DNA from 4 places in the Microcoleus sp. N9_A1 genome. Region 1 is predicted to be linked to each of the others. Evidence: riboswitches for the same ligand, from Rfam matches in the RefSeq annotation. Region 1 holds a riboswitch; each other region holds the start of a gene.

Region 1 (7,630 bases):
CAGGAGCAGCCAGCCACGCATTTAGGAATGGGGCGAGACGGGAACGCGGAACAAAATAGGAGTTAAATGTTTCACCTGCTACTCCTAAAAGTGGAGAATTAAGACTGCAAATTACTGCTCCGCGTTCACCTCCTAAGTAACCTATCCAGGCGTTGTAACCCAACGCCAATAAATTAGTAGCAATAAAGTCTTGCTGCCAATCGCAACCGTTCATTTCACTGTCCATCTTTTTCTAACAACTGCCAAAGCTGGATTTGATAACAGAGATTTGGTTTAGGCATTGGGAGAATAGGGTAAGTTTTAGGAACTCGGGCTTGGTGAGAATTCGTCCCAGCGTCTACAGACTTGTTCGTAACAATCAGCAGGTGCGATCGCCATTTTTCTTAATAAATTGACCTCGATTTGACGATTAACTTTCAGCACCAGCAGAATATCTTGCTCGGGATTGTAGGTGGCAACTGTTGCTTGAATAGATGAAATAGCCTCTGAGTCAAGGGATAGCGATCGCAAGTAAAATCCCATCAAATTCGAGGGGATAAACTGGATTGCGAACGGAACAGGTTCAAGATTTGTAATTGTAGAATGAATAACTTTAGTATCCACATCACAAACCACAACTCCCCGTCCAAAAGACTGAAATCCCTTCCATCCTGTATAACCAATCATCAGCAGATTTGTGTGAATGAAGCCATGTTGCCAGTAGCCAAAGTTTCCCTGCCAGATGCTATTTTCCGGTCGCATTTACTTCCTCCCGCAGCGTTTTGGCAGCTTCCACCATATTTTTTAAAGCCGGAATTACTTCTTCCCAACGCCGTGTTTTCAGGCCGCAATCGGGATTTACCCAAATTTGCTGCACAAGTAAATTGGCAATTCCAGTTCGCAACTGCTGCAAAATCTGTTCTGTTGTTGGCACTACTGGACTGTGGATGTCATACACGCCGTTACCCACTTGATAGGTGTAGCCTGCAGCGATGATTTCATGCAGCGTTTGGTTGTTGCTGCGACTATTTTCAATCGAAATCACATCGGCATCTAACCGTTCAATGTCTTTGATAATGTCGCCGAATTCGCAGTAGCACATATGCGTGTGAATTTGAGTCTGGGGATGAGCGACTGCGGTTGCCAAACGAAACGCATCTACTGCCCAAGACAGGTATTCACTCCAGCGCTCTAGCTTCAGAGGTAAACCTTCGCGTAATGCGGGTTCATCTACTTGAATTACCCTCGCTCCTGCTGCTTCTAAATCTGCCACTTCATCGCGCAATGCCAGCGCAATTTGAAACGCTTGTTCCTGTCGTGAAATATCGGTGCGCGGATATGACCAATTTAAAATTGTTACGGGAGCTGTTAGCATTCCTTTAACTGGTTTTTGCGTCAATGATTGCGCTACTTTAAACTCGCGTACAGTCATTGGGGCAGTACGAACGACATCACCGTAAATAATCGGCGGACGCACGTACCGACTGCCATAGCTTTGCACCCAGCCATTTTGCGTGAAGGCAAATCCATCTAACTGTTGTCCAAAGTATTCCACCATATCGGTGCGTTCAAATTCGCCATGCACTAGCACATCCAGCCCAATTTCTTCTTGGAGTTTAATGCTGTTGGCAATCTCAGCATCAATAGCTGCTTCATACTCTGGCTGACTCAATTCACCCTTTTTATACCGTACTCGCAGTTGTCGCACTTCTGATGTTTGAGGAAATGAGCCGATCGTTGTGGTGGGAAAAATGGGCAGAGAAATCTGTTTTGACAGCCGCAAACCGTAGGATAATTCCCGTAGAAAGTCATTTGTCGTAATGCTTTTCATGCGTGACTGCACGGCAGGATTGGCTGGACTAAATTGCTCGAATTTTGTCCAGGCATCGGTAATCTTGGCGCGATCGCTCTCAGTTTCTTCTCCTGTTAAACTGCGTGCCAAAAACTTCACCGCTTGCAGTTTTTGTTCTGCAAAACTCAACACATTGCGGAGAGGTTCTGGCAACTTTGTTTCCCGTTTGGCATCGTAGGGAACAAACTGCAATGATGCCGACGGCTGAATGACGATATTAGGCGTAATTCTTTGAATGTCTTGCAGCACTGGCAGCAATTGTTCTGGACGGATTTGCCAGATGTTGCGGGCATCCACAATGCCAACGCCCAGATGCTTATCTGGGGGAAATCCATATTGCTTGAGTAAATCTAAATTGCGTCCGCGAGTGAAGTCTAAACTAATCGCGGTAACAGGCAATGCCATCACCCAAGAATAAGCTTCACCCAAGTCATCAAAGTAAGTGACAAGATGCAGCGGTAAATCGACTTTAGCAAAGGCTTGATAAGCAGTTTGATAGTGTGCTTTGAAGTTGTTTGCATCTCCCAGAACTAAGGCAGGTTCATGTATCTGCACTTCGGCAACCCCAAGGGCTTTTAATTGCGTCAAGAGTTCGATGTAGCGCGGCAGCAATTGCGCTAGAGAATCTTCCATTGCGCCATCTAACCGACTCAACCGCAGTAGCGTACAGGGGCCAAGAACGATCGGCACTGCCCGCTCCCCTAACGTCGCTTTTGCCCGCTGCACCGTCTCCAGAAAATCGCTGAAATCTGCTGGTTGCAGTTGGGTTGGAATTTCAGGCACGAGGTAGTGATAGTTGCTATCAAACCATTTGGTCATCTCTAGGGCCGGAATTCCTTCTTTGCCCCGTGCCATTGCAAAGTATCGATCGAGTCCTGATAACCCCTGAAAGCGTTTGGGAATTAGACCTAAACGAATTGTCCAGTCAAGCACGTGATCGTAGAGTGTAGTATCGCCTACACCGATGCGATCGATGCCTGTCTGTAGCTGTGTTTTCCAGTTTTCTATTTCTACAGTTTGAACAGTAGACAGTAAAGTATTTGCCTCTAATTTGCCACTCCAAAAACCTTCCAAAGCTTTCTTGACTTCACGGTTTTTACCAATGCGGGGATATCCAAGAGTTGCCGTTAAAATTGACATAATTGCTCCTAATTTGGGGTTGTCAATTGATTCATCAGTCAATAGAAACTCTGTCGGAAACCAAGAGGTATCCGATGCCGAATTTCCGACAGCAATGCCATTAGATTGCAAGGCGCATCAAAGGCAAAAGCATCTGAATTTCCAACAAAGCTATAAAAAAGCTGTTAGAAATTACAGCAGGCAAAGGCCCAGCAAGATTCCTTGCATCTGAAACTAGATAATGCTGTTCATGTTAGTTTTTCAAACTTGCTATCTCGCCCTAGAAACCAATTCCACCACAGGTTTCTCACGGGTTAAGGAGTATAATCGCCGATCGCGCAGCGTCTCTGAAAGAGAATCGAATTGAAAACAAAATGCTGAATACATCCGTACCTCGCAGATGGGTTAAATGAAACGATACAATCGGCGGGCATCCTGACTAAGAAACGATTGTACGCTTCATCACAGTTGCGGGACAGCGCCGGGTTCGCACCGGACTTTCCCCGTTTCCTCTAGTGGGTGATCTCCACCAGAACCGATTACTTCTGACAATACCACATTTCTGAAAATTTGCAACCCCTCAGACAAATAGCGCGATATGTAGAGTTTTTCGATCGTCGGCTGTTCATCTGCTCCCACGGTCGCCGCCTTCTGGTAAATGGGTTATTGTAGTTAACGAGTTCGATCGTTCCGCAAATCTAAACGGAGGACATATCGCACTTTATTTTTTAAATTCAAGTGGTGTAATCTAGTGAATTTGCAAAAAATCTGGCTAAAATATCGAGTTTTTCAGGCAGTTATATTCTTAGGATTGGGTTTGCTGTTAACCATCGCTCTTTCGCTTTCTTTTGGTGCGGTACCGATGAGTACCGATCAATTGTGGCAAGCATTTCTGCACCGAGGCGATGCTGTCAATCAGACTATTTTCTGGGAATTGCGTTTGCCCAGAGTTGGGGCAGCGCTGACAGTTGGTGGGGCTTTGGGAATGTCGGGGGCTTTGCTGCAAGGTTTGCTCCGCAACGGTTTAGCCGATCCTTTTGTATTAGGAATTTCGGCTGGTGCAGGGTTGGTTGCGATTACCATGCTGACTTTGGGAATATTTCAAACTTGGGTGCCTTTGGCGGCTTGGATAGGTGCTATTTTAACTTCGATGCTGGTCTACTTTTTGGGAAAAACTAAAACGGGGATTTCTGTTGAACGTTTAGTTTTAGCTGGTGTGGCTGTGAGTTCTCTGTTTGGGGCAATACAAACTACACTGCTGCTGTTAGCTGAAGACAGCCGCTTGCAAGCTGCTTTGAATTGGTTGATCGGCAGTTTGAACGGTCGCGGTTGGTCAGATTTGCAGGTTGCTGCACCTTATATTTTGGCTGCTTTGCTGTTAGGATGTTTTTTGGGGCGATCGATAAATTTGCTGGCTTTGGGCGACGATTTAGCTGTTGGTTTGGGGGTTTCGCTGGTACGATCGCGCTTGTTGATTGGGGGTGTTGCTACTTTGCTAGCTGCGAGTGCTGTCAGCATCGGCGGATTAATTGGTTTTGTGGGATTGGTTGTGCCTCACGGGGTGCGTTTGTTGGTTGGTAATGATTATCGGTTTGTGTTGCCGCTGAGTGCGATCGGCGGTGCTTGGGTGTTGACTTTTGCGGATTTTTTGGCTCGTTTGGGTGCGGTAGAATTGCCTGTGGGTACGGTTACGGCTTTGTTGGGTTCTCCGCTGTTTGTCTGGCTGCTTTATCGGCGTTCTAGTCAGTAGGAAAGAAGGAAGAAGGAAGAAGGAAGAGGGAAGAAGGAAGAGGGAAGAAGGAAGAAGGAAGAAGGAAGAGGGAAGAAGGAAGACGCAAAATTAATTACCGATTACCGATTACCGATTACCAATAACCAATAATAAAATATAATGTCTTTACAAATTCAAAATTTAACTGGGGGTTACGGCGAAGTTGCGATCGCCCACAACATCACTTTATCTTTGCAACCTGGTGAGTGGTTGAGTCTCATCGGTGCCAACGGTTCTGGTAAGTCTACTTTCTTGAAGTTAGTTAGCCGCATCCTAACTCCGCAGCAAGGAAGTGTGTTGCTTGATGGCAAGGCTATTCATACTCAACCTGCGGCTGTTGTCGCTCAAAAATTAGCGATTTTGCCGCAGCAGCAAACAGTACCGGAAGGTTTGACGGTAAGGCAATTAGTTAGTTTGGGGCGTTCTCCTCATCAGGGTTGGTGGCAGTGGGAATTGAGCAAGGAAGATGCGGAAAAGGTGGAAGTTGCGATCGCTCAAACTGGGATTGAGGAATTTCGCGATCGCCCTGTCGAACAACTCTCAGGAGGCGAACGCCAGCGCGCGTTCCTCGCCTTAGCTTTGGCTCAAAATCCGCAAGTTTTGCTATTAGATGAGCCTACTACTTATTTAGATATTTGCTATCAGTTGCAATTGTTAGAGCTGCTTAACCAACTAAATCTAGAACAAAAATTGACGATTATTACGGTGCTGCATGAAATTAATTTAGCGGCTAGGTACAGTTCGCGGATTGCCATGTTAAATAAAGGGGAACTTTTTTGTGTAGGAACTCCCGCAGAAGTTTTAACTCCTAATAATTTAGCTAAAATTTTTGGCGTAGAAGCTATCATTTTAGAAACTTCTGTAGGCTTGCAGATTTGTGCGATCGCTCCCACTCTTCACACTTAATACTTTTATGATAAGTATAACCTTTTCCTCGCACTAAGTTCCAAACTTATTCAGAATTATTTCTATTAACTTATTGCCCCAATCCGCTATTCTATACTGAGTGCCACAGGCTTTAAACTATTGCCTAGTAGTGGTTCTAAAGGGTAGAATAAAACTTAAGAGATACTTAAAAAATCCGAGTGCAGGCAAGAAAGGCGGTTTTTTATACAAAATCTACCGTAAACTATTGATATTTAAATCATTAAGCGCTAAAGTGCGATCGAACTTCCCATCCGATCGTTTCCGGTTGCATCGGTATTGTTCAAATATCCAAACAGTCAACAGTCAACAGTCAACAGTCAACAGTCAACAATCATTTCGTGCGATCGAACTTCCCGTCAATTCTGTCTCAACCTGGCCTACACTTGCTGTAACTCCCGCCTAAACTATGTACAAAACTTTGTTTTCTCGTACCGCTATCCTGTTGCTGAGTTTAGCATTTACCGCTTGCTCCGCCGCCACTTCACCCCAAATTCAGCCATCAACTCCTACTGTTTCGCCGCCAGTTAATCAACCACAAACAACTAACAGGGAATCAGCACAAAAAGTTGTAGCTTTAACACCTTTAACTGCCGATATTATCCATCAACTCGACCCAACCAAACTTGTAGGAATTCCCGGCAGCGCATTAGTCAGCAGCAACCCCAAATTTACAGGGATTACCGCAGTCACTGCCGAACGCACCCCTCCTAATTTAGAAAAAATCATCGCATTGAAACCGGATTTGGTAGTAGGTGCGTCGGGATTTCATGACCAAACAATGCAAAAATTGCAGCAGCTTGGAATTAAAACTTTACTCACTAAAGTTGATAGCTGGAAATCCCTAGAAGAGTTAACAACAACCTTAGCTAAATCCCTCAATACGAATCCCGAACCTCTGTTAAAACGCTACCAAACATTTTTAACAGACATTCCGAATCAAAGCCCCGCCACTTTAGTTTTGGTAAGCAGACAACCGATTTTATCGCCGAATCAAAGCAGTTGGGCTGGAGATTTGCTGGGTAAGTTTAACGTGAAAAATGTCGCAGCCCAATTGCAAGGAGATAGCCCTATGCGAGGCTACGTGACGCTTTCAGCGGAAAAGGTTTTAGAGGCTAATCCTGAAGTAATCATTATAGTCGATCGGGGAGAAGGAATTTTAGATCAATTTAAATCTGATTCATTTTGGAATAAACTAACAGCCACAAAAAATAATCGAGTTTACGTTTTTGACTACTACGGATTGGTCAACCCAGGTAGTATAGAAAAAATTGAGCAAGCAACTGCTCAACTTAAACAAGTTCTAGCTAAAAAGTAGAGACCCGGTTTTGAGAGATAAAAAATCTCTAGAAATCCTGCAACAAATTGACTACAATTTCTTTAAAAGTGAGAAAGCTAAAGGCATTCCAAAGCCCGCAGCGATCGGAAACCAGGTTTTTGAGACTGACTCCCAATGCTGTTTGATCGATCGGCCTCAAGTCAGATCCAGAGGCGGCACACCGCGTAACTGTCGCAGCCTGTTGATACACGCCTGGCAGTCGCAGCCAAACAGCACCGCCGCCGCATCACTTTCTTCTTCCGAAAAATCCAGCATCGCCACCCGTTCTTCGCCCGGGCGCTGCCAACTAATTCTCGGCTTAGAAGCCGCAGCAGCAGACTTGCCAGGAAGCCGCACGCAAGTCAGGCGCTGAGTGTGAGGCGATCGCACGCAGTTGGGCGAATCAGCCGATTTGCCTGGTGTTTCGCCAATTTGAGCGGGATTTGCGATCGCGCTCAAAGACATCACAGATCCAAACAGCGTCGGACTTACCAATAAAGTGAGGAGCAATCGATTCATTTGTCGTCCTTCAGAAGTTCAACGTATACAGTAGCGGATTATCTGTTGCAATTCAACAAGGTTTTCGCCCGAAATCAGTACATTTTGCCGCTATTAAGGCTTAAAAGCTCAATATTTGTCGCCCAAATATCGAATATTTTTCCGGGTA
Region 2 (7,630 bases), on a different contig from region 1:
GCACTGGCTATAACTTTGTCCCGCTGCGATAAGTTTGTTAAGTGCGATCGGGTTCATTCTTTGTGGAACAGGCAGGAAAGCCTGTTTCTAAGAATAGTGAAAATTGCCACAATTCAATTAATTTTTTGTAAAACAGGCCGGAAATCCTGTTGCTGACAAATTTTTATGATAAGCTGGAATCAGTCGATTAAAGGAGACCGTTGTGTATGATCGCGCAAGTTGAAACGAAAACCTACCAGGCTGAGGAATATCTAGAATTGGAAATCAATTCTGAAGAGCGACATGAATTTATCAATGGGGAGATAATTCTGATGGCGGGTGGCACACCGATTCACAACGAAATTACTAGCATCTTAAATTCTGTTTTGAGGGTAAGTCTCAAGGGTAAACCTTACAGTATTTTTTCATCCGATCAGCGGCTTTGGGTTCCGCAGTTTAACAACTATACTTACCCTGATGTGATGGTAGTAGCGCGCCCGATCGAGTTGCAATCTGGACGGACGGATACAATTACCAATCCTGTGCTGATTGCGGAAGTGCTTTCTAAAAGTACCAAAGCTTATGACCGCGATGAAAAGTTTGCGGCCTACCGTAGTATTCCGAGTTTTCAGGAGTATTTATTGATTGACCAATATCGACTACAAGTGCAGCAATATTCTAAAGCTGAAGCGAATAAGTGGATTTTTTCGGAATATAGCTGTGCGGGCGATCGAGTTTCATTAACTTCTATTTCTGTGGAAGTTGTGCTGGCAGATTTGTATGAAAATATTGACTTTGATGTTATACCTAATCCGGCTTAAATATCTAGGCGGATTAGGCTTGTCTAAGAGCGGTTTTAACCGCCCACTCTTATTAATCGATCGCCCGTGAATTCCTAGCTCTAACCAACAAGCCGTGTTTTGGAGCAAAAATCATCGCCAACACAAACAGCAGCGTTTGCAAAACAACAATACATCCGCCCGTCGCACCATCTATGTGATAGCTGATATAAGTTCCCATCACGCTAGAAAATACCCCAGTCGCCATCGCAATCAACATCATGTGGTCAAAATTATCGCTCAATAAATAGGCGGTTGCTCCCGGAGTCACCAACATTGCTACTACTAAAATAATCCCTACTGTCTGAAGTCCAGCCACTGCGGTGAGCGATAGCAAAGATAGCAGCACGTAATAGAGAAATGTGATATTTAAACCGATCGATCGCGCGTGAGTCGAATCAAAACAAAATAAAATTAAATCTTTGCGTAAAACTGCCAGCGTCACTAAGCTGATGACACTAATAATTACAGTTTGAACAATATCAGCATCGGAAATGCCTAAGACATTGCCAAATAAGATATGCGTCAAGTCGATCGAACTTCTGACTTTAGAAACTAACACTAAACCAAAGGCAAAAAATCCAGTAAACACTAAACCGATTACCGTATCTTCTTTGATGCGAGTTTTCGCTTTGATAAAGCCGATCGCAATTACGGAGCCCACACCAAACACAAACGCCCCCACCGCCAAAGGAATATTCAGCACATAAGCAATCACAACCCCCGGCATCACCGCATGGGAAACCGCGTCACCCATCAATGCCCATCCTTTCAAAGTCATATAGCATGAAAGCGCCGAACAAACAAGCCCGACTAAAGCGCTGATTAAAATCGCTTTTAGCATAAATTCATGCTGCAACGGTGCGGCAAACCACTGAATTAAATCCATTATTTTTTCTCCAAATCGACTTGAGTTAACTGAGATCGGACACCACAATCAATAATCCTATAGGGGCGGGTTCGCGATCGGGCATTAAACGTGCAAACCCACCACATAACACTTTGTTGACATTGCTACAATATCTCAGGTTGACCGACTTTTTGCAGAGGAAAAATCGCCAACGGAACCGCCAAAAGTTCGCGAAAGATTTTCCTCTGTAAACACATCAGAGGTATTGCCATAGGCGAGAATGCTGCGATTAATTAACACTACTTGGTCGCAAAAGGTAGTAATAGACTCTAAATCATGGGTAGAAACGAGAATTGTATGTCCTGTTTGACGCAGTTCCATCAACAAATCAATCATCATTTTCTCTGTTTTGATATCGACTCCGGCAAAGGGTTCATCCAGTAGCAAAACCGTTGCTTGTTGCGCCAGAGCCCGCGCAAAAAAGGTGCGTTTCTTTTGTCCGCCGGATAACTCTCCGATTTGCCGATCGCCCATCTGCCACATTTCCACCCTTTCCAAGCTTTCTCGCACCACTTGTTTGTCGATCGATCCAGGAATCCGCAACAGATTCATGTACCCATAGCGCCCCATCATCACCACATCGCGAACATTCACCGGAAAATTCCAATCTACCTCTTCCGACTGAGGCACATAGGCAACCAAATTGCGTTTTTGCACTTGACGAATCGGCAACCCATTAATTAAAACTCGTCCGGTGTTTGGCTTCACAAACCCCATGATGGCTTTAAACAACGTGGATTTTCCCGCACCATTCATCCCCGCCAAACCGCAAATCGTCCCTGCTTTGAGTTGCAGAGAGGCGCTGTGCAAGGCAACTTTGCCGTGATAGGCAACAGTGACATTTTCAATATCGATACTGATTCCATCCATCTAATTTTCTCCCTATTATCAATTACCTACAGAACTTACGCAGGGGGGTAAAAACCCAGTTTCTTGCGAGATACCTCGTTGCTAAAGCCAAGATTTTTGGAGAAACCGGGTTTTTGGGCTCACTGTTCTCCTTTATTTTCCCTGTAACCCTTTTATCAAAGTATTGACATTGTATTCAAGTAACTTAAGATAGGTTGATGCTGGGCCTTCCGCTGGAGAGAGGGAATCGACATAAAACACCCCGGCAAATTTGGCGCCTGTTTCCTTGGCTACCTGAAGCTGTCCTTCGTTGCTGATGGTGCTCTCGCAGAATACAGCAGGTATTTGGTTTGCTTTGACTGTATTAATCACCCGTTCGACTTGTCTCGGTGTGGATTGTTGTTCGGCGTTGACAGGCCAAATATAAACTTCTTTCAAACCGTAATCGTTGGCAAGGTAAGAAAAAGCGCCTTCACAACTTACTATGTAGCGTTTTTCCGGGGGAATGGCTGAAATAGCTTGTTTGAGTTTTTCGTCGATCGCCCGAATTTGTTCACTGTATTTTGCCGCATTTGCGTTGTATGCTGCAGCATTAGCCGGATCGATATTTCCTAAAGCCTTGCGAATATTATCAACATAAATTAAAGCATTTTTGGGCGACATCCAAGCATGGGGATTTGGTTGACCTTGATAGGCATCTTCAGAAATATTAACGGGTTGGACTCCCTCGCTCAAAGTAATGTGGGGAACCTTGGGAAAACTGTTATAAAATCGAGTTGCCCAGCGTTCTAAGTTCAACCCATTATCTAAAATTAAATCGGCTTTTTGCCCTCGTGTTAAGTCGCTGGGAGTGACTTCATAGCCGTGAATTTCCGCCCCTGGCTTGGTAATGGATTCAACAGTTGCCTTGTCACCGGCGACGTTCTGCGCCATGTCTGCCAGCACCGTGAAGGTGGTGAGAATGACTTTTTTATCTTTTCGGGTCAAATCGGTGGCGGTTGTGCCTGAAGCTGGATTTTGGTTGGTTTGAGGCTGGGTCGTCTGAGTGTTGCACCCGCTGAGACAAACTGCCAGTAGCAGCCCGAATCCTAGGAGATGATGTTTTTTCCTAGGGGGAGAGTCCGGGAGGGGGAGAGGGGGATTTAGGGTAATTTGACGGTTTTTCCGCATATCTTCAAAAATTCCAAGTGAAATTCGCTAGAGTTTGCAGCAGACGGTACGATCGACGATCGCTGATTTTCATAATCTTTTCATTTTTTAAATTTATCACAGAACCCGTAAAAATGAAAGAATTATGAAAAATGGGGTAAATGGGCGATCGCCCAACAGAATCAGTATTTTGTGAAATATCTAAAATAGTGCTAATATCTCGGCAGATCGATCGGCTCTGATGGAGAACAGCCATCAGACGCAAGGGGGAAAGTTCGGTGAAAATCCGGCGCTGTCCCGCAACTGTAATGAGATAATACTAGGATAGTTAAATCTCTGAGTCAGGATGCCCGCCGATTTGTTTACCTGTTGTTTTCATCTGCGAGGTATAGATGATGGTTAGTTTAGTATTTTTACAATTAATCTACTGTTGTTGTCGGTTTGTCGAGCGCGAATGACAAGGGAATTTTGGATTTTGTGGCAAAAGTTGGAAATTTATGCAGATCGCGTGTTATTAACATATATGCAAGCGCTGGGAAGAATTTCAACCCTCCCGGAAATCCTCAAATTTACCCAATTCTCCTCATGTCGAAGCAAACATCAATTTCTATTTCCAAAGTAACTCGCTACCAAAATGCAGCGCTGAATTACTATTTGGGGTTGACAGATTCGCCGTATCTTCATTACGGCTATTGGAAGACTCTGCCTGTGCCTGCTGACGAACTCACCATCGCGCGGCTGCGTTTTGCTCAGCAAGCTTACACAGATAAATTGTTAGATTTTATCCCCAAAGAAGTCAAGACTTTGCTGGATGTAGGATGCGGGATTGGTGGAAATGCGGCTTATTTGCTTGATCGAGGTTTTGCAGTGGAAGGGCTCGCACCCGATCCGTTCCAACAACAGCGTTTTCTTAAGTGTACAGGCGATCGGGCAGTTTTCCACCTCACTAAATTTGAAGACTTCCAAGCCACCCACTCCTACGATTTGGTTCTGTTTAGCGAAAGTAGCCAATATATGTCTGCTGTCGATATAGCTAAAGGTGCGGCGACTGTACTCAATCTTGGAGGCTACGTACTGCTTGCGGATATGATGCGATCTAATCCTAATTATACAGAAGGAATGTTTTCTAATTGTCATGTTGTCAAAGAGCTGGAAACTGCATTAATGCAAGCCGGGTTTAATTTAGTAAAAACTGAGGATATTTCCACTCATATTTTACCAACAATTGACCTATATGTCGATACTTTCCGCAGGTATGGACTGAACACAATGATTTATGTTGCGGATTTAATTTCGATCGCAGTTCCGCCAATTCATAAATTCCTGCGTTGGATATTTCGTCGCTGGTTTAAAAAATTGGTGGTTGAAGGATTGGAGGCGAGTCAACTTTTTGAGCAACATCTTTGTTATGAAATTAAACTTTGGCAGTTGACAGAAAAAGATGGACGTGGCTAATAATTAAGTCCGATCGAACTTTTTATTAAATGCTGTAATTGTCATCGCGCTTCGGGAAAGCAATCGCATAGTCTCGGCGATTGCTTCACTAAGAGTTCGCAATGACATATTAAGCTAAGCTGTTGCGGCATTTAAATTTGATTTTGGGCGGGCTAGAAGCCCACCCCACAAATACCAATTACCAAATACCAAATACCAATTACCAATTACCAATTATCAATTACTAATTATCAATTACTAATATATGTCTCAATCAATTCTCGAATTCGCTCGCACTTTCTACTCCTATCCCTGCGGTTCGCGAGTAGCAATTCAGGACTTAAGCCTCAAAGTCCCCGCCGGGAAGCGCTGCGGGCTGATTGGTCAAAACGGCTGCGGTAAAACCACCTTTTTCCTGCTAGCAAATGGTTTGTACCAACCGCAACAGGGAATTATTCGCTGGGAAGGTGAACCATTCCGCTACGATCGCAAATATCTCACGCAACTGCGCCAACAAATCGGACTCGTCTTTCAAAATCCCGAACATCAATTAGTTGCTTCGACGGTAGAAGAAGATATCTCCTACGGATTGTACAACTTAGGATTGCCCGAATCAGAAATTGGTCAAAAGGTGCAACAGGCGATCGACCAATTCAACTTAAGCGAACTCGCCCGCGAACCAATCCATAACCTCAGTTTAGGACAAAAAAAGCGCGTTTCGATCGCAGATATCATGGTTCTCAAGCCCAAACTGCTACTGTTAGATGAACCTACCGCCTATCTCGATCCGCGCCACACCCGACAACTGATCGGTTTGCTGCAACAAATTCACGCGGCCGGAACCACCATACTTTTAGCAAGTCACGACCTCGATTTCATCTACCGCTGGGCTGATTGGGTGTTTGTGATGGATCGCGGAAAACTGATTCTAGAAGGCACTCCCGAAGCCGTTTTTGCTCAGCGGGATGTCTTGGAACAATTGCAACTTGGTGTACCGCTGGCGATCGAGCTAATCGACCAAATCAAGGCGATGTTTCAAACAGATGATCGCTCAAAAACGCCTAATTTCGAGGAATTGCAACAACAAATTTTACAAGCACGTCGGCTGCTTTAACGGGACTTAGACAATTGATAATTGGCGTTGCTGATTCACGGTATGAATTCCCTTTTCGCTTGAAGTTACAAAATTCACCCTCCGAGGGTTTATAGCAATTGCGAAATCTTGAATTCATACCTGTATCCAGCAACGCCGCCCGTGGGGGTAAGTTCAGATTAGACATTACCAATTACCCAAAATTGATTGAGGAAAAAGCCGATCGCAGCACTGCCGATCGGCACAGTCAGATTGTCAATTCCCAGTTTAGAAACCGACTCCAAAGTAGCAGCAACCAAAGCCACAATTGCTGACACCGCCCAAGTTTGCCAAACATTGCCTTGAACGAAGAGCAAAATCAAACTGCTAACAGCAAAACTCACCAAATACATAGTTGCAGAACCTTCCCAACTCTTCTGGATTCCCCAAACTCGATAAATATATTTGCCGTATTTTTTGCCGATGACAGCGGCCAATCCGTCGCCCCAAGCCATCACTAAAATGCCCAAAGCTGCGTATTCCTGATGTTGTAGCGGCCAAAACCAAGCGACGAGAACGCTAATACTCACAGCATAGAAAAAAGTCCCGAAACTCTTGCGGTTGATACTGTTAAGACTGGGCAAAATCGGCAGTTGGTAGGAAATTAGGGCGATCGCACCTGCTAAAATTCCCGCCGAAATCCCCACCCAACCGGGTATTTCGAGCCACCATGCTAGCAAAATCACATTTCCAGTACCCATGTGCACCACCTTCCGCGATACTTCAGGATCGACAGAAGTAAAGCGATTTAACCCTTCAGCTACCAGTAAAATCAAACCCAGCCAGATACCCACGAGGGAAATTTGCAACCACACAGTCGGAATTTCAGATAATATAGACACGATATTTAGGAAAAACTGCGATCGGGCAATGTTTATAACTTTAGTGGAAATAGGAAACTTGATTATTAGACTTGAGTTGCACTCAATCGCAGACAAGATTAAATTATCTGCGTCTATCGGTGTTTGTAAGCTGTTCCACATTTAAACTGCATTATTTGTGGTCTATACCCCATACTGTAAGGGGTTCAGGCAAGAAATTTAAATGACTAACAGCTTACGCTGGAAATCTGCGGTTAACAGATCGATGGAATATTTATGCAACTCAAGTCTAGTCCTGCACGCATCAATACCAAAGAAACCGGGTTTTTTACCGATATTAAGGGCTAGGATGCACTATTTTGGTAAAAAAACCGGTTTCTGACTGCCCCTGCGTAAGTCCCGTTACACTGGCACTTCCGAGAGGGGACGTTTGCTGTCAGCTACAGCGACGGCTTGTTGCAAGGCTGTGGTGCGATCGGTCAACATCCGTTCGGGCGAGATCAGATCCAACAATCCC
Region 3 (7,630 bases), 120 kb from region 1:
GCTCTAACAGCGCTTCGCGGGTAGCTTCCGAGTGGAACTCGTCGGCTTTTTCGTGGACTTTAAAGAAAGACAAAGCAGCTTCGGAATCGATGCCGTAAAATTCCTTCAAACCAGCGATTTTGGTTGTAGAAACTTCGGGGATTTGCGCTTCGTAAGCGTAAAGGGCTGCTAAACCTTTGACGGGTGATTCGCTGCGCGCTAAGTCTTTGAGAATGCGAACGGATTCGCTGGTTTTTTCTAAGTGTTCGTGATCGATAACTGCATTTCTGTCTAAACCCAAACCTTCGGCAAAGCGCAGCCACAGTTCAGGGTGATTAGCAGCGCCTCTCTCTTCTTCTATCAGGTTTTCGAGGAGCATTTGACGAATTTTGATGTCGTCACAGGCGGCGTGCGTAGCGCTGACATAGGTGGGGAAGTTGTGGACTTGCAGATAGTATTCTTTGGCGTACTCTTGCAGTATTGCGAGGTCGAGTTTACCTTCGTTCCACATTTGGTAGAACGGGTGTTTCAGCAGGTGGTTTTGGTCAAGAATCGTGTTGATTTGTTCGAGAAATTGCTGTTGGGTCATAATTGTCGATCGCCCTTAAGGATAATGCAGCCACTAAAATGTTATATTAATCTAGCCTTCAGTAAAGTGCAAGTTTTCAATTGTCTACATCTTTGCAGCACCGGTGCGATCGGCCGTCATGGAACTTAGCGCCGCCCGAACCCCTTGCCTCGCATAGATTTCGACCAAACCAGCAATTCGCCACCACAGCCGCAGGCCGCCAGAAATTGACCATCGGGATGCCATGCGAGACAGGAAAAACCGCCCTCTGCACCTTCTAGAATTTGCAGCAATTGTGCTGCTTCCTCCCACAAACAAACTTGACCGTCAGCAGCGGCGGAAGCTAATAAAAATGTGTTAGGTTGAAAGGCGATCGCATTTACCACATTTTCATGCACCTCTAACGCCCAAGAATCCCAACCGACACTTTCATCAGCGTCTCTTTCCCAGACGGAAATGCCTTGAGAGCTCGAAGCAGCTAACAAAGGTGCACCCAAAGAATTAGTTTTATCCGACCAAGCTAACTCCCGAACTTTCCCCGGAAAACCCTGCATTACCCACGGTTCAAAATTTCCCCATTCATTAACAATGAGAGTATTGTCCATATTGCCACAAGCTAAATATTCTCCTTGTGGCGACCAAGCAATTGCACCGGTTGCAGAGGGTACTGATAAAATTTCCGGGTCTTCGTCCCAGTCTTCGCCATGCCAAACTTTGACGCCTTGATAGCCGCTAACTGCCAGATATTGAACCATCGGATGCCATGCTAAATCGAGGATAGATGATGACTCGAAATTCAGCGTTACTTCAACAACATTATCCTCAGCATTCCAGACTTGAACGTAGCGGCCAATACTGAAAGCTAACTGGTTGCAGTTGGGACTCCAAGCTAACTTATCAACCCAGACACGCTGGTTATCCAAATCAGCAATTAATTCCCCAGAATTAACGCGCCAAATTCGCACTTTTCCATCTTGTCCGCCAGCAGCTAGGAATTGACTGTCGCGGGAAAAAGACAAACAATCGGCTGACTTACCCGTGGCACTTTGTAGTGTTTGCAAGGACAATTCATTAACTTCCCCTACTTCCGCCAGCATCACTTCCCCCGCAGCAGAACAGACTGCTAAACTTGTACCATCCGGCGACCAAGTAACAGCAGTTACGTAGTCAGACAGCATTGCTTTGGCGTGAAATTCCAGGGTTTGTTCGCTACTTTTTAAACTAGACACCGACGGAAATCCTCTCGCAATTGATTTTCGTTTAAGTTACGGCCGATGAATACGAGTTCATTTTTCGGAGTTTCGGTGGCTTTCCAAGGCCTATCCGGCCGGCCATCGAACACCATGTGTACTCCTTGGAAAACAAATCGCTGGTTGTCTCCGGCGACATTCAAAATTCCTTTTGTCCGAAAGATATTTGGCCCTTGAGTCCGCAACAATTCCTCCATCCAATCGCTGAATTTGTTGCGGTCAATAGCGCCGGATTCTACTATTGCTACGGAGGTAACTGTTTCGTCGTGTTCGTGAGTGTGCTCGCCCAAAAAGTCGGGTTCGATGTCTAATGCGCGGTTCAAATCAAATGCTTTAACGCCCAACAAAGCATCCATTTGTAATTCAGCATTGCGGGTTCGGTGAATTTTTGCCATTGCATTCATGGCGCGAATTCGCTTTTCTAATTCTGCCAATTCTTCGTCACTCACTAAATCTGTTTTGTTGAGCAAAACTACATCAGCAAAAGCAATTTGTTCTTGAGCTTCGTCTGAGTCCCAGTGCTGCCAGATGTGCTTGGCATCGACTACGGTGACAACTGCATCTAGCAGCAATTTGTCCCGCATATCTTCGTCTACAAAGAATGTCTGAATTACGGGTGCGGGGTCTGCTAAACCTGTGGTTTCGATGACTATGTGGTCGAATTTGTCGCGCCGCTTCATCAAGTTGTTGATAATCCGAATTAAGTCGCCTCGGACTGTACAGCAAATGCAGCCATTGTTCATCTCAAAAATTTCTTCGTCGGCATCGATAATTAGTTGGTTGTCGATGCCTACTTCGCCGAATTCGTTGACGATCACTGCAACTTTTTTGCCGTGTTCCTGTGTTAAAATGTGATTCAGTAGCGTAGTTTTGCCTGCACCCAGATAGCCTGTGAGAACGGTAACAGGAACTGATTCGATCGCCCCAGCAGTCACCATACTTGACCTCGTTTATTGTACAATGATAACCATTATCGCTATTTTACACCAGACCTGCTGGGAGTGACCACAATATTAAATAATGTTAATAAATTGTTCGTCAGAGCTTGTAGGGGCGAGTTTTACCAATAATATTTGCTGCAATTCAAAATATCGATAAACCCGCCCCTCTCAGATGACAATTAGTTGTTAATTATAGCTGCAATTCGATCGCGCTCCAACTCTCTACCAATAATCACCAGCTTGGTTTGGCGGAGTTCCGAAGGTTGCCAAGGGCGATCGTAAAAATATTCTATGCGCTCCCCGACACCTTGCAACACCATCCTCATCGGTTTCTTGGGAACCGCCACAAACCCTTTAATCCGATAGATTTCCTCCTGCTGCATCAAGGATTGCAGTTTTTTCACCAAAGCTTCAGGTTCAAACTCGCGATCGGCAATAAAGAAAGTCGAGTTAATATCATCATCGTGTTCATGTTCCTCTTCCGTGTCGTGGTGACTCGGACGAGACTCCAAATCATCCTCAACCGCCGCATTAAATCCCATTAGCACATCAGGGTTAATTTCGCCACCCTTGCAAGGCACAATTTTCACACTCGGACGCAACTCTTGCTGCAACCAGGTTTGAACTTTCTGTTGAGTTTCTTCGTTTACGCGATCGACCTTCGTTAAAAGTACCATATCGGCACAGGCTAACTGGTCTTCAAACAATTCCTCGATCGGAGTTTCGTGATCTAAACTATCATCAGCTTGTCGCTGTGCCATCAAAGCATCGATATCACCGACAAAACTACCGCTAGCAATAGCTTCGCAATCGACAACAGCAACAACACCGTCTACTGTAGCACCGGTGCGAATTTCCGGCCAGCGAAAAGCTTGAATTAAAGGTTTAGGAAGTGCGAGGCCAGAAGTCTCAATTAAAATACAATCAATTTGTTCTCTGCGCTTCAACAATTTCTGCATAGTCGGCAAGAATTCCTCTTGAACAGTGCAGCAAAGACAACCATTTGTTAGTTCTACAATATTGCTGCTGACATTTTCTTCTTCGTCGCAAACTTGGCAATCGCGCAGCAGTTCTCCGTCAATTCCGATTTCGCCAAATTCGTTAACCAGAACAGCAATGCGGCGACCTTGATTATTTTGCAATAAGTGGCGAATTAAGGTAGTTTTGCCGCTACCAAGAAAACCAGTGATGACAGTAACAGGAATTTTGTGCATTGATAATTTTGTGCTTATTTGGTGATGGGACATCTCGTTCCCAGGCTCTGCCTGGGAATGCTAATCTAGAGGCTCTGCCTCGCTGGAATAAAGGAGCGCTTTTAATACGAGGCAGAGCCTCTGCATATGTGTTACCAGACCGAGATCGTAGGTGACAACTTAAGACTGAAATCTACAATAAAAGTCGCTTTTAAGCGAAGTCTAGATCCCCCTAAATCCCCCTTAAGAAGGGGGACTTTGAGAATATTTCTTGTCCCCCCCTTAGTAGGGGCGGTGCCCCCGTGCCCGCCCTTGGTTAGGGGGGATCTAGATTTCGATAAAAACAAGAGAGACGATCGGTTTGACGTTAAGTAGTCACCAATGGGCAGAGCATGGTAACGAGAAAGGCTCTAATTTGCCAGCGGTGGAATCTTTGCTAAAACACCTTTTTTCAGAGCTGGAGGACGCTCAGACCACGGCAACAAACCGTCCGGTTTGGCATAGTATTGACCCGCGCATTCGAGTACCGCCGCGACGCTTTCCGACTCATTTGCTGGTAAATCGCCAAACAGATAAGTGTACTTTCCAACAGCAGCAAAAGACACCGCACAAGAGTGACTGCAAGCACTCATGCACTCAACCTCTTGAATCTCAAACTTATCAGAAAACTCCCAATCTTTAGCGAGTTTCGATAAGTCTTCCATAAATTGTTGACCGCCGCTTTTACCTTCGCGCTTGCCGTTTTTCCAAACACTAGCGCAAGCAGTGCAAACAAACAGACTGTGCTTTGTGCGTACAGCCGTGTTAATTCCATCCATCATCCGTACCTCGCAGATGCGTTCAAAAGTGAGTTAGATATCGGCGGGCATTCTGACTTGAGAAACCACAACGGTTTCATTACAGTTGCGGGACAGCGCCGGACTTGCACCGAACTTTCCCCGTTTCCTCTAGCGGCTGCTCCTCGCTAGAACCGATCGCGAAGTCACATCATACCGCACTTGCCGCCTTTTTTCAAAAAAGTTATGTTTGTAAGAGCGATCGTTTCGTTCGTAGTAAGGACTTTAGTCCTTATAAGATAACGGCTTCAGGACTTTAGTCCTTACTACCAACCATAGTAATTACCTATGAACGCTTTTCCAGACTTTTCCAAACATGGCTATCAAATAAGTCGCGAACTCGGATACAACAGTTTGGGCGGCCGCGTCACCTATCTTGGCACAAAAATTAACACAAAAAAATCCGTTGTAATTAAGCAATTTCAATTTGCCCAATTAGGTGCTAGCTGGGCAGAATACGAAGCTTACGAACAAGAAATTAAAGTTTTGCAAAATCTGGATTTTCCGGGCATTCCCCGCTATCTCGATTCTTTTCAAACTGACAGCGGTTTCTGCATGGTGCAGGAATACAAAAATGCCGAATCTGCTGTCGCGCGGACTTTTTCCCCGCCGGATATCAAGCAAATTGCGATCGCAACTTTAGAGATTTTAGTTAACCTGCAATCTCAGAAACCGCCGATAATTCACCGCGACATTAAGCCAGAAAACTTGTTAATAGATGACGAACTAAATGTTTATTTAGTAGACTTCGGTTTTGCTCGGCTAGGAGGTGGAAATATCGCCGCCAGCAGCGTCGTCAAAGGCACGATGGGATTCATGCCGCCGGAACAAATGTTCAACCGAAAATTAACAAAAGCCTCCGACCTTTACGGCTTGGGGATAACGCTGATTTGCTTGTTAACTGGTACGAAATCCGCGGATGTCGGTAATTTAGTTGATGCCAATTATGGCATTCATTTCCGGCATTTAGTACCGCCATTGCAGCAGGGTTGGATGAATTGGTTGGAGAGGATGGTAGCGCCGAGATTGCAAGACAGATTTCCATCGGCTGCGGATGCTTTAACTGCGCTAGAATCTTTGGATGTCAGCAGCTTGCCGAAAGTGAGAATTGAGCGCGATCGCCTTCAATTCACAGCTACTGAATATGGAGAAACCTTAACACAAACTATTGCCATTAGCAACCCAATTCCCGATACAATGCTTTGTGGCAGGTGGGAAGTCGCGCCACATCCGAACGATCCGCCCCACACGCCCTACGACCACTCTTGGATCTCCTTTGAACCGCAGGCATTTGAAAGCAATTATATCCAGTGTACAATCGCAGTCGATACGAGCAAATTGCTGGCAAGTCAAACTTACAACCGCCAAATCATCTTGCGCGCTAATTCTGAACCCGAAACTCATACAATAGAATTGCAAGCTACAACAGCCCCGCTGCCCGTACCGCAAAAAACTAATTTTTTGTCAGTATTCAGGCTGATTTTTATGTTCTGTTTAATATTAGCAACTTTTATGTGCTGTTTGCTGTTAACATTTTTCATATTTGACTGGATTGATTATAGTTTCGTCTATCCGGTGGTTGACATCTCTTTGTATTCTGGGACTACTACTATCATGCTTCCCATCTGTTTTACGAGTGGCTTATTGGGATTTTTAGTCGCCGAACTCGCCATTACAGCCCAATCAAACAAATATGATTTTAATTGGTTTCTAGCTTTATGTGGAGGGTTAATAGGATTGATTTTTTTTAATTTTATTAGCAGCATATTAACCAGTATTCTTTTAGATATCGGGAAGGGGACGATCGATAATCAATTAATAAGTTTTGTGTATGCTGGGTCAGTGCTGGTTTCGCTAGCAGTAACTTTACTTGGAGCCTTAATACTAGGAGGAAGGATTACGAATGTTACAATCGAAAATATTACGATAGCAGCAGTTATTATGCTGCTTTTATCATTTTCCTTGTATGCTTCTACCGTTAGAGTCTTCTTGATTCTAGCGCTGGCATCCCTGATTTACAAGATAGTCAATTCGGTATTTAACAAGCAGATTGACGAGCAGATAGCCAGACAAGTTCTTGAAGTAGATGCTACCAAAAGAGCTTTTCTCACTGCCGGATTTTGTATGACTTTGTCAGTAGCATTTCTAAACTATTTAAACTTAAAATCTCACTTAGAATGGGTTGAACCCAGAGAAATATTAGTTGTAGGAGGAACGATAATGACATCTCTAGCCGTCACTGGAATTCCGTTAATTGACTCGATCGTTTTTAAACCAAAAAGAATACTTGCCAACTATCGCAAATCCCGACCAAATTTAATTAAACCGTAAAAACTTGTTCGCAGCAAGGACTTTCAACCTCAATGACTGAAGTCCTTACTAAAAACCTTACCAAACATTAAGAGTCTGCATTCCTGCCTGTTGTTGGCGGATTTTTTCGAGAGTTCGCTTTAAATCCAACTCTTAAAAACCTCGCTATTAACTATCACAACTCTCGACCACTAACTATAGCACTCCTAAATCATTTGTGTAATTATTGTAGGGGCAAACCCCCCGTGGTTGCCCCATAAGGCCGGGGTAGGCACGGGGGCACTACCCCTATATCTTTTTACTCATTTAGGATTCCTAAATCAACTATCAACTATTTACCTATGAATGCTTTTCCTGACTTTTCCAACTACGGCTATCAAATAACCCGCGAACTCGGACACAATCGCGCTGGCGGTAGAGTTACTTATCTCGCTACCGAAATTAATACCAAACGTTCCGTCGCCGTCAAACAATTTCAATTTGCCCAAACAGGCGCTAATTGGGCTCAATATCAAGCGTGCGAACAAGAAATTCGGATTTTGCGAGAACTCGA
Region 4 (7,630 bases), on a different contig from region 1:
TATTTGGAATATGATTTTGTAGGGAGTGCGATCGTTCGTACCACAAAATATCAGATTACAAGCATTGACAAAATTACTGGTTCCCCGGCAGAGCCGGGGAACCGATGTCTAATTTCCGTTGATATTAACCACCACCGCCACCGCCACTCGTGGTAATGATTGGAATTACTTCTTCGTACTCCTTATGATAAGAGCAGTTTCCACAGTGATGGGTAACATACCTCTTTCCTGAAGCGCCAGTAGTTGCAGGAATCAAAACTTGATAAGTCCCTTTGAGCTTGAGCGTTTTACACTCAGGTCAGCGTCGATTATTGATTGCTTCCTTGCTTTTTTTGTAAATAATGACGCTGAAACTCCCCACAAATAGAAGCATCATCATCGGAAAAAATACAAAGCAAATAAACAATGTCAAACAAACTAGGAAAAAAAAGACTAGACCCATTATGTTGTCTATGAAAGAGCCTTCTCCTCCCTGATTACCATTTTGTTGCCAACCAGGTTGAGGTATATTCAAAACTGGCTGGGGAAATGCAATCTGCACTTCTAATTTTTGTTCCGGTTGAATAGGCTGACTTGCCACAAATTCAAAGGTTTTAGGATCTACTTGACGGGGAACTGCTGCTGCACCAAAAGTCGTAAATGAGACCAATTTATCTGACAAAAATTCAGGTAATTGCACCGTAACTTTTGCGCTATTGATCCGTGCTTTACGACCCGCAGCAATAGCTTTCCAATAAAGTAGAGTATTCCCACCATCTAACTGCAATCCACCTACAACACGATATTTGATCACAAAAGTATGTGAGTCTGGCGGTTTTAATTCATGTTGCCAGCGAATCCAAAATTGATTGTTTTCAATCCCAGTGCTACTAGGAATTATTTGATTATTTTCAGCGACGATCACATCTTTAATTTCATCGACCTTATCTAAAGAAATATAGCGATATCGTTCAGTGTTGTAGTCGGCTGTGAATACATATTTTTGGGTTTCGGTGACTAACATATCTCCGTTGGTCTGAACGTCGATTAAGACGTTGATATTCTCCCAGTAGAATGGTAGTTCTTGGGCGGCTACATGAGTGACTGTGACCAGAAATATGGTGAATAATGTGGTGAGGAAATAAAGTATTTTTTTGAGAGGTCGTTTATTCATAATATAATTCCTACTGAGTAGCTATTGATTGCTATTATTCAATAGGTTTCTAGTAAGGTCAATTCATAAAGTTCATTAATTTAGTTCATAAAAGTCATATTATGGTTTTGTCACAAAGATGAGACGGCGGTTGAAACCGCGTCTACACAAACAATGTCCGAGATGAGACGGCGGTTGAAACCGCGTCTACACAAACAATGTCCGCCTCCGCGGACTGAAGAAAATAAGATGGTTTCAACCGCCGATTCTTCAACCTGCGGAGGCAGGTTTTGTCTGTATAGACGCGGTTTTAACCGCCGATTCTTCAACCTGCGGAGGCAGGTTTTGTCTGTATAGACGCGGTTTTAACCGCCGATTCTGTACAAACGCGGTTTCAACCGCCCGGTATCCTGACAATACTTAACAGGGTTAAAACCGTGCAGCCAAACACGGCTTCAAATGTATATCTGCGCGATGGTTTGTAAGGGTAGGAATTCCAAACGCGGAGTTCTCCGTTGAAGCCGCGCGAGGCTAAAGTCAGGGAAACTTGACGGTAATTTTCTAAAGTTCGCAGCAGCAATTGACCGATTAAAATGCCTAAACTGTGCATTCCCCGCTTCCAAGTGCGGTAGCCGCAGCGGGAGTTTTGTGCTGTCCAAAGTTCGTCGGCGATCGCCAATAAGCTAAAAATAAAGCGGTACATTAGTAATAGCAGTTCTGTGACTAACTCTGGACAGCGTAATTGTCTCAGAATCTGCAAGATTTCGGTAAATGGCACCGTCAACAGGATGAAATACATACAGCTTGTGGATGCGAAGGCGCGGGCAAACAGCAAGCTCACTTGGTATATCCCAGTGCGGCTCGCATAGAGATAAAAAGTGCCGGTGCTAATTCCCCAACCTTGCCAAATATCCCACTGAATTTCCGGGATTCGATCGCCCGCAACGGCACCCATCGCCAAAGCAGGCAAACTCGTCAGCAAAAACACCAGCGGTACCGACAGCAACCGCAGATAGAGTTTCGCCGGAATTCCTGCATAAACGACGATCCAGATTGTCAACCAGAGGGCGATCGACAACTGCACCGCTGCATGGGAAACTAGAGACAGGATTAAAAGGGCGATCGCAAATGATAGTTTGTGAGCTGGCGGCAAACCGCGCAACCTATTTGTATAAGCCAGACTATCAATCTGATGGTTCATTCCAAGGTTTTGCGATCGGAATTTTGTCGAGATTGCGATCGGCCTTTATATAACCCGATCGCGTAGCCAATTACGCCAGCCCCCAATGCAGCTTGAGTTGCAAACAGCAAACTTTCAATTTCGCCGCTAGCAGGTTCAAAGAAGTGATTGAACCAAGGTTCATAGCCCGGTTGAATTTCGGTAATTGCCTTTTGGGCTTCCCCATCAGCACCGCCGTATTCACCTCGGACAAATACTAGAGGAAGAACAGCAAGAGCAACCACAGCAGCAACCAAAATCCAATTTTCTCGCGCAGTAGATTGGTGATTTCTTGTATTTTTCTGACTCATGACTTTATGACTCCTGTCTCAATAAATTCAAAGTTTCCAACTCCGGCTTCCCGTAGGAATGCAGCCAATTCCAAACCAATAAAGTCAGCAATCCCTCACTAATAGCCAGAGGAACTTGAGTAATTGCAAAGATGCTAGCAAACTTGATAAACGAAGCTACAAAACCGCCGCTTGCTGCGGGGAAAGCTAACGCTAATTGAATGGAAGTCACCACATAAGTCAGCAAATCCGCCAAAGCCGCAGCACAAAAAATTGCCGCCCGCTGCTTGCCAGTTCGCATCAGCAAATGATAGATAAAATATGCAGCAAACGGCCCGACAATCGCCATCGAAAACATATTTGCTCCCAGGGTTGTCAAGCCGCCGTGGGCTAACAAAATTGCTTGAAAAAGCAGCACTAAAGCGCCGAGTACAGCCATCACCGAAGGGCCGAACAAAATCGCACCCAAACCAGTACCCGTCGGGTGAGAACAACTCCCCGTTACCGAAGGAATTTTCAAAGCAGAAAGCACAAAAGTAAATGCGCCTGCTAAAGCTAACAGTAATTTAAGTTCCGGGTGTTCTTTGGTAATGCGGGCGATCGATCGCAAACCGACTATAAAAAAAGGTAACGCCACTATCCACCAAAACGCCGCCCATTGCACCGGCAAAAAACCTTCCGAAATGTGCATAGCTGCGGCAGGCGTTGCCGATGCTAGGACAATATAACAACTCAAGCCAGCCATCAATCCCAGGCTGACTAATTTCCGATTTCTGGCCTTCACGCTGAACCTCGCAGATGAGACTATGTAAACAAACACATCGGCGGGCATCCTGACTCAGAAAGCGACATCGCTTTCATTACAGTTGCGGGACAGCGCCGGACTTGCACCGAACTTTCCCCCTTTCCTCTAATGGCTGCTCCCCATTAGAACCGAATGATTAGCTTAGTATAGTCGATCGCGCCAGTCCGATCCCAAATTTCACAAAAATTATTCAACTTCAGTAAATTAAAATTACCTATCATCGTTCTATTCTCTTTTCTTCTCTGCTTCTCCTTCGCGTCCTAGCGCTGACGCGCGACTTCGCCTAAAGCGTCTTCGCGGTTCGTTCAATAAATAATATTTACCAATTACCAATTACCCATTACCAGGTAAATATCACCAAACAGAGAAAGGCTATAATCTTAAGTAAGTTTTGAGGAAAGCCGCAATGTTAAAGTACAACTTGCCGAGGAACTTGCCCTCAGCCGACGAACTACCAGATTCGGATGAAACGCCTGTGGATAACGAACTGCAATAACTAATACCGGGGTTGTTAAAAGCAACCTTGCTGATACTTTGGGCAGAACGCATGGACTGGTTTTTTGGCATAGATATGGGTATCTATTATCACCCAGATAAACCTGCCATTGTCCCAGATGCTTTCTTAAGTTTAGGAGTAGAACGGTTTTACGACGAAGAATTGCGTCCCAGTTACGTGCTGTGGGATGAAAATGTCATGCCACTTTTCGTGCTAGAAGTTGTTTCCCCAACTTATCGCAAGGAATACAGCACAAAATTGGAGATTTATCAAGATTTAGGCATACTTTATTACGTCATTTATTCTTCCCGCCGCCGTCGAAAACCTCATTTGGAAGTACACAAGCTAGTCAATGGAAAGTACGAGTTACAGTCAGGAAATCCAATTTGGATGCCAGAAATAGGTTTGGGAATTGGTTGTGAAAGGGGAAACTATTCTGGGGTAGCAAGGGAGTGGTTGTATTGGTACGATGCCGATGGAAAACGCTATCTGACACCTGAAGAACAGGTAAAACAATCAGCAGAACGTATCCAACAGGAATCGCAGCGCGCCGAACAAGCATCGCAGCGCGCCCAACAGGAATCGCAGCGCGCCGATCGATTAGCTGAACGTTCCGATCGATTAGCTCAGCGATTGCGGGAGTTGGGGATTGATCCTGAGAATCTGAGCTGATGGCAGTAAAGACACAATACTTACACAGTCTTGACGCTCAGAAACCGGGTTTTTCAACGCCCGATCGATCGCCCTCAACAGAGAATTTTCGGGAACAAACCCGGTTTCTGCGTCCAGAAATATGTGAATATTTATCGCAAAAATCAGGAAAGATAGAGCTAGATTTGGGAAAAACAGAGAGTTTGACGGCAAACATTGAGATCCAGCTCGAAAACATGAAAATCAGGAGAGGTTATTAAATAATGGTCATGGATCTGCGTTATTACGATGTCATCTGTTTTGGTGATGAAGTTCCAGGAGTTCTAGCTGTTATCTCGGCCGCCAGAGAATATCGTCGCCGGACAAAGCGTTATCCGCGAGTTCTGCTGATGTCTAAAGGAAGCTTGCAAGAAGGAATTGGCGGGCATTTGGTAAGAGGCGGCCTTGCTTATTTAGATAGAAGTCAGATTAGTCAAGAACTTAAACAATCTTTAAATTTAGATACCTTTGGTTCACCGCCGGCAATCTATAAAGAATTCCTGCAAAAATCCGGTGTTACGACAATTGCACTTGATTCCGGCAAAGCCAGTGCAGCCCTGAAAGAAATGCTGTTACAAGCTGGAGTCGATATCCTCAGCAAAGTAGAAATTCAATCAGTCAATAAAGAAGGTCAAAAAATTGCCAGTATAACCACATCAAAAGGCACAGTTTATGCCGGCAAGCAATTTATTGATGCCACTGTCAATGCCGAATTAGCTCAAGCTGCCGGCGTGAGAAAGTTGCAGGGATTTGAAACATTCGGTCTGCCTAACTCAGAACTTCCAGTCACCCTCGTTTTTGAAACTCAAGGACTCAGTGCAAGAGCACTGAAAGAATTCGATTACATTTATCTAAACCGCTTCACAAACCTTGCCGATTCAGAGGCTCAAAATTTTTTGCTGCACGCTGCCGGCAAGGATGCCCAACTAGCAGAAAAACTACGCCTGGAAATGATCGACACTAGAGGCAATCTCAAAACTCTGTGGGCGGGAAGCGATTACATGGATGTTCGATCGCCGACTCTGTCTGTAGCTTACCACTCCTTTAGAGGAAGAAAGCTATCTTTTCCTGAAACTGGCATGATTTTAGATCTGGGAAATATAGCAATACTTCCAAATGAAAGACTTTCGTGGAATGCGCTTTTATTTGCCGTCACCGCCAGCGAAGCGGAAGCCTTAGCCAGAAGCGGGAGCAAACCCACGGCTAATATGCAAAAAGAGATATTATTTCTTGCAGCTTGGCTGAGGAGTTTGGGGGCTACTTCTGTTACTTCTGCCTCAGAACTTTATATCAGACACGCCGGCAATGTGACGGGAGTTGTAGAACCTTTAACTGGCACACAAATGCTGTTAGGTGGCGTACCAGCTAATGAGGCACTAGGAACATTTAGCTATTATTTTGATCTACGTGGAGGCATCGAGGGTATTGAGAAAAAAGCAAACAGTCTAGGATGGTTTGAAACTATTGCTTTTACAAAGCCTACCTTCAATATTGGCATCCGCCACGCATTAATTAAAAACGTTCCTAACCTGGCAGTGGTCAGTCCGTGTTCGGGATTTGAAGGGTTGGCTTGTTCTGCAGGCAGAATTGTTGAATTCAACGCTGCAGTTGGTCAAGGTGTCGGTATCGCTGCGATTAATGCCATTCTAAATAACAAAAATCTAGCTGATGTATCTAACCCAGAAGTGAGACAAGTTCTCGCTGAAACAGGTCAGTTACCTAAAATTTTTGGAGTGGCAAATAATGCTGATGGAATGCTATTGGCGCAATTCGAGAATCTTGTCACTTTGGATGCTATTGCGTAATATAAATTCCGGTTGCAGTCCTCATGATTGTTGACTGTTGACTGTTGACTGTTGACTAAAATTATGCTTTCGGGACAACGGACTGTTTGAACCTTTGAAAAATACCGATACAACCGGAAACGATATAATAGCAATTTCAATAAACAATGCAGTAGTAAATTGGGCAGGCGGAACGAAAATAAAGCCAAAAGTTTTTAGCAAAAAATGACTGAAATTGCTATTAGTATTGTGCTACCACGAACGACAACAATCACGTTGGTTTGTAGTGAGGACTTTAATCCTCATAAAATTATGAGCACTTCCGTCGTCACTACAAACCTATAAGGGTGATTTTACCGAAAATTATATAATACTCGATCGCCTGCACCGAATTATTGTGCTGCGCGGCACTAACCGGTTAAACAAATTTTCAACTTGAGACTTCACTTGATGTTTCTAGCTTGGTTTCCCGCACAAACAAGAAAAGCGGGAAAGCACATGAAAACGAAACAAGCAAACCCAGAATTATGTACAGCCCTACAAAACTTATATCCAATCGTTTCGACTCAGCGTACATCCAAGTGCTTCCTGCTACAGTTGCGATCAACAAATCTAAACTTACCGATTTCGCAGCAAGATTAGCCGAACTCTCGTTTACAAAGTCGAGCAAGCCAGCATTGCTAAAAAACTGCAAGTTATAGTACCAAGGCAGCACAAGCCCCAGAATTGCTAGGATGAGATAAATGATTCGCTTAACGCTCATAATTACCCTACCTGTTCTTTGATCAACTGTATTACCCTACTCGCTAACAACCAATCCTTACTTCTTCTGCGGGCACTTCGGATGAATCCCCCCCTGCAAACAAATGTAAGCAATTTGACTTTTATCTAAATTCTTAGCCTCTGCAAAATCAACTCCTAGGAATCGACCGGATTTACTACCAGTCGGATTTTGAATAAATTGATCCGAAGCTGTTTTCCCCAGAAACACAGCGCCTTTAAAATTCGCTCCCGCTAAATTCGCGCCCCTAAAATCAACCGAACTCACCTCCGCATTACGAAAATTCGCATCTTGCAACCGAGCATCTTTGAAATTCACGTTGGCGAGTTTAGTCGAAGTCAAATCGGCATTTTGTAAGTTAGCGCCGCTCAAATCAGCACCGGACAAATCAGCACCTTGCCATTCCGATTTAGACAAATTTGTCAAGGACAAC

Evidence for each region. Region 1 has a riboswitch for cobalamin ahead of metE (5-methyltetrahydropteroyltriglutamate--homocysteine S-methyltransferase). Riboswitches for the same ligand answer to the same signal wherever they lie in the genome.
Region 2: it holds a riboswitch for cobalamin, as region 1 does, so the genes downstream of both, QUA58_RS01100 (methyltransferase domain-containing protein) here and metE (5-methyltetrahydropteroyltriglutamate--homocysteine S-methyltransferase) in region 1, are expected to answer to the same signal.
Region 3: it holds a riboswitch for cobalamin, as region 1 does, so the genes downstream of both, QUA58_RS02685 (DUF1636 domain-containing protein) here and metE (5-methyltetrahydropteroyltriglutamate--homocysteine S-methyltransferase) in region 1, are expected to answer to the same signal.
Region 4: it holds a riboswitch for cobalamin, as region 1 does, so the genes downstream of both, QUA58_RS01165 (energy-coupling factor ABC transporter permease) here and metE (5-methyltetrahydropteroyltriglutamate--homocysteine S-methyltransferase) in region 1, are expected to answer to the same signal.

Annotation. Positions count from the first base shown of each region.
Region 1 is NZ_JAUBRI010000004.1:164,568-172,197, reverse strand. It holds gene QUA58_RS03290 (hypothetical protein) at 1-226, opposite strand, end outside; gene QUA58_RS03285 (hypothetical protein) at 301-741, opposite strand; gene metE (5-methyltetrahydropteroyltriglutamate--homocysteine S-methyltransferase) at 725-2,971, opposite strand; cobalamin riboswitch at 3,359-3,505, opposite strand; gene QUA58_RS03275 (iron ABC transporter permease) at 3,702-4,700, shown strand; gene QUA58_RS03270 (ABC transporter ATP-binding protein) at 4,842-5,627, shown strand; gene QUA58_RS03265 (ABC transporter substrate-binding protein) at 6,055-6,963, shown strand; gene QUA58_RS03260 (hypothetical protein) at 7,120-7,482, opposite strand.
Region 2 is NZ_JAUBRI010000002.1:46,215-53,844, reverse strand. It holds gene QUA58_RS01125 (ABC transporter substrate-binding protein) at 1-32, shown strand, start outside; gene QUA58_RS01120 (Uma2 family endonuclease) at 207-800, shown strand; gene QUA58_RS01115 (metal ABC transporter permease) at 853-1,707, opposite strand; gene QUA58_RS01110 (metal ABC transporter ATP-binding protein) at 1,843-2,598, opposite strand; gene QUA58_RS01105 (metal ABC transporter substrate-binding protein) at 2,731-3,747, opposite strand; cobalamin riboswitch at 3,943-4,098, shown strand; gene QUA58_RS01100 (methyltransferase domain-containing protein) at 4,312-5,181, shown strand; gene QUA58_RS01095 (ABC transporter ATP-binding protein) at 5,426-6,274, shown strand; gene QUA58_RS01090 (diacylglycerol/polyprenol kinase family protein) at 6,433-7,134, opposite strand; gene bicA (bicarbonate transporter BicA) at 7,516-7,630, opposite strand, start outside.
Region 3 is NZ_JAUBRI010000004.1:41,676-49,305, reverse strand. It holds gene QUA58_RS02705 (CADD family putative folate metabolism protein) at 1-568, opposite strand, end outside; gene QUA58_RS02700 (WD40 repeat domain-containing protein) at 694-1,776, opposite strand; gene QUA58_RS02695 (GTP-binding protein) at 1,764-2,735, opposite strand; gene cobW (cobalamin biosynthesis protein CobW) at 2,918-3,952, opposite strand; gene QUA58_RS02685 (DUF1636 domain-containing protein) at 4,342-4,752, opposite strand; cobalamin riboswitch at 4,775-4,921, opposite strand; gene QUA58_RS02680 (serine/threonine-protein kinase) at 5,056-7,098, shown strand; gene QUA58_RS02675 (protein kinase domain-containing protein) at 7,419-7,630, shown strand, end outside.
Region 4 is NZ_JAUBRI010000002.1:60,712-68,341, forward strand. It holds gene QUA58_RS01150 (DUF2207 domain-containing protein) at 299-1,153, opposite strand; gene cbiQ (cobalt ECF transporter T component CbiQ) at 1,527-2,333, opposite strand; gene QUA58_RS01160 (energy-coupling factor ABC transporter substrate-binding protein) at 2,330-2,662, opposite strand; gene QUA58_RS01165 (energy-coupling factor ABC transporter permease) at 2,667-3,386, opposite strand; cobalamin riboswitch at 3,448-3,594, opposite strand; partial or broken gene QUA58_RS01170 (Uma2 family endonuclease) at 3,853-4,614, shown strand; gene QUA58_RS01175 (hypothetical protein) at 4,614-4,853, shown strand; gene QUA58_RS01180 (FAD-dependent oxidoreductase) at 4,863-6,437, shown strand; gene QUA58_RS01185 (DUF2834 domain-containing protein) at 6,847-7,179, opposite strand; gene QUA58_RS01190 (pentapeptide repeat-containing protein) at 7,237-7,630, opposite strand, start outside.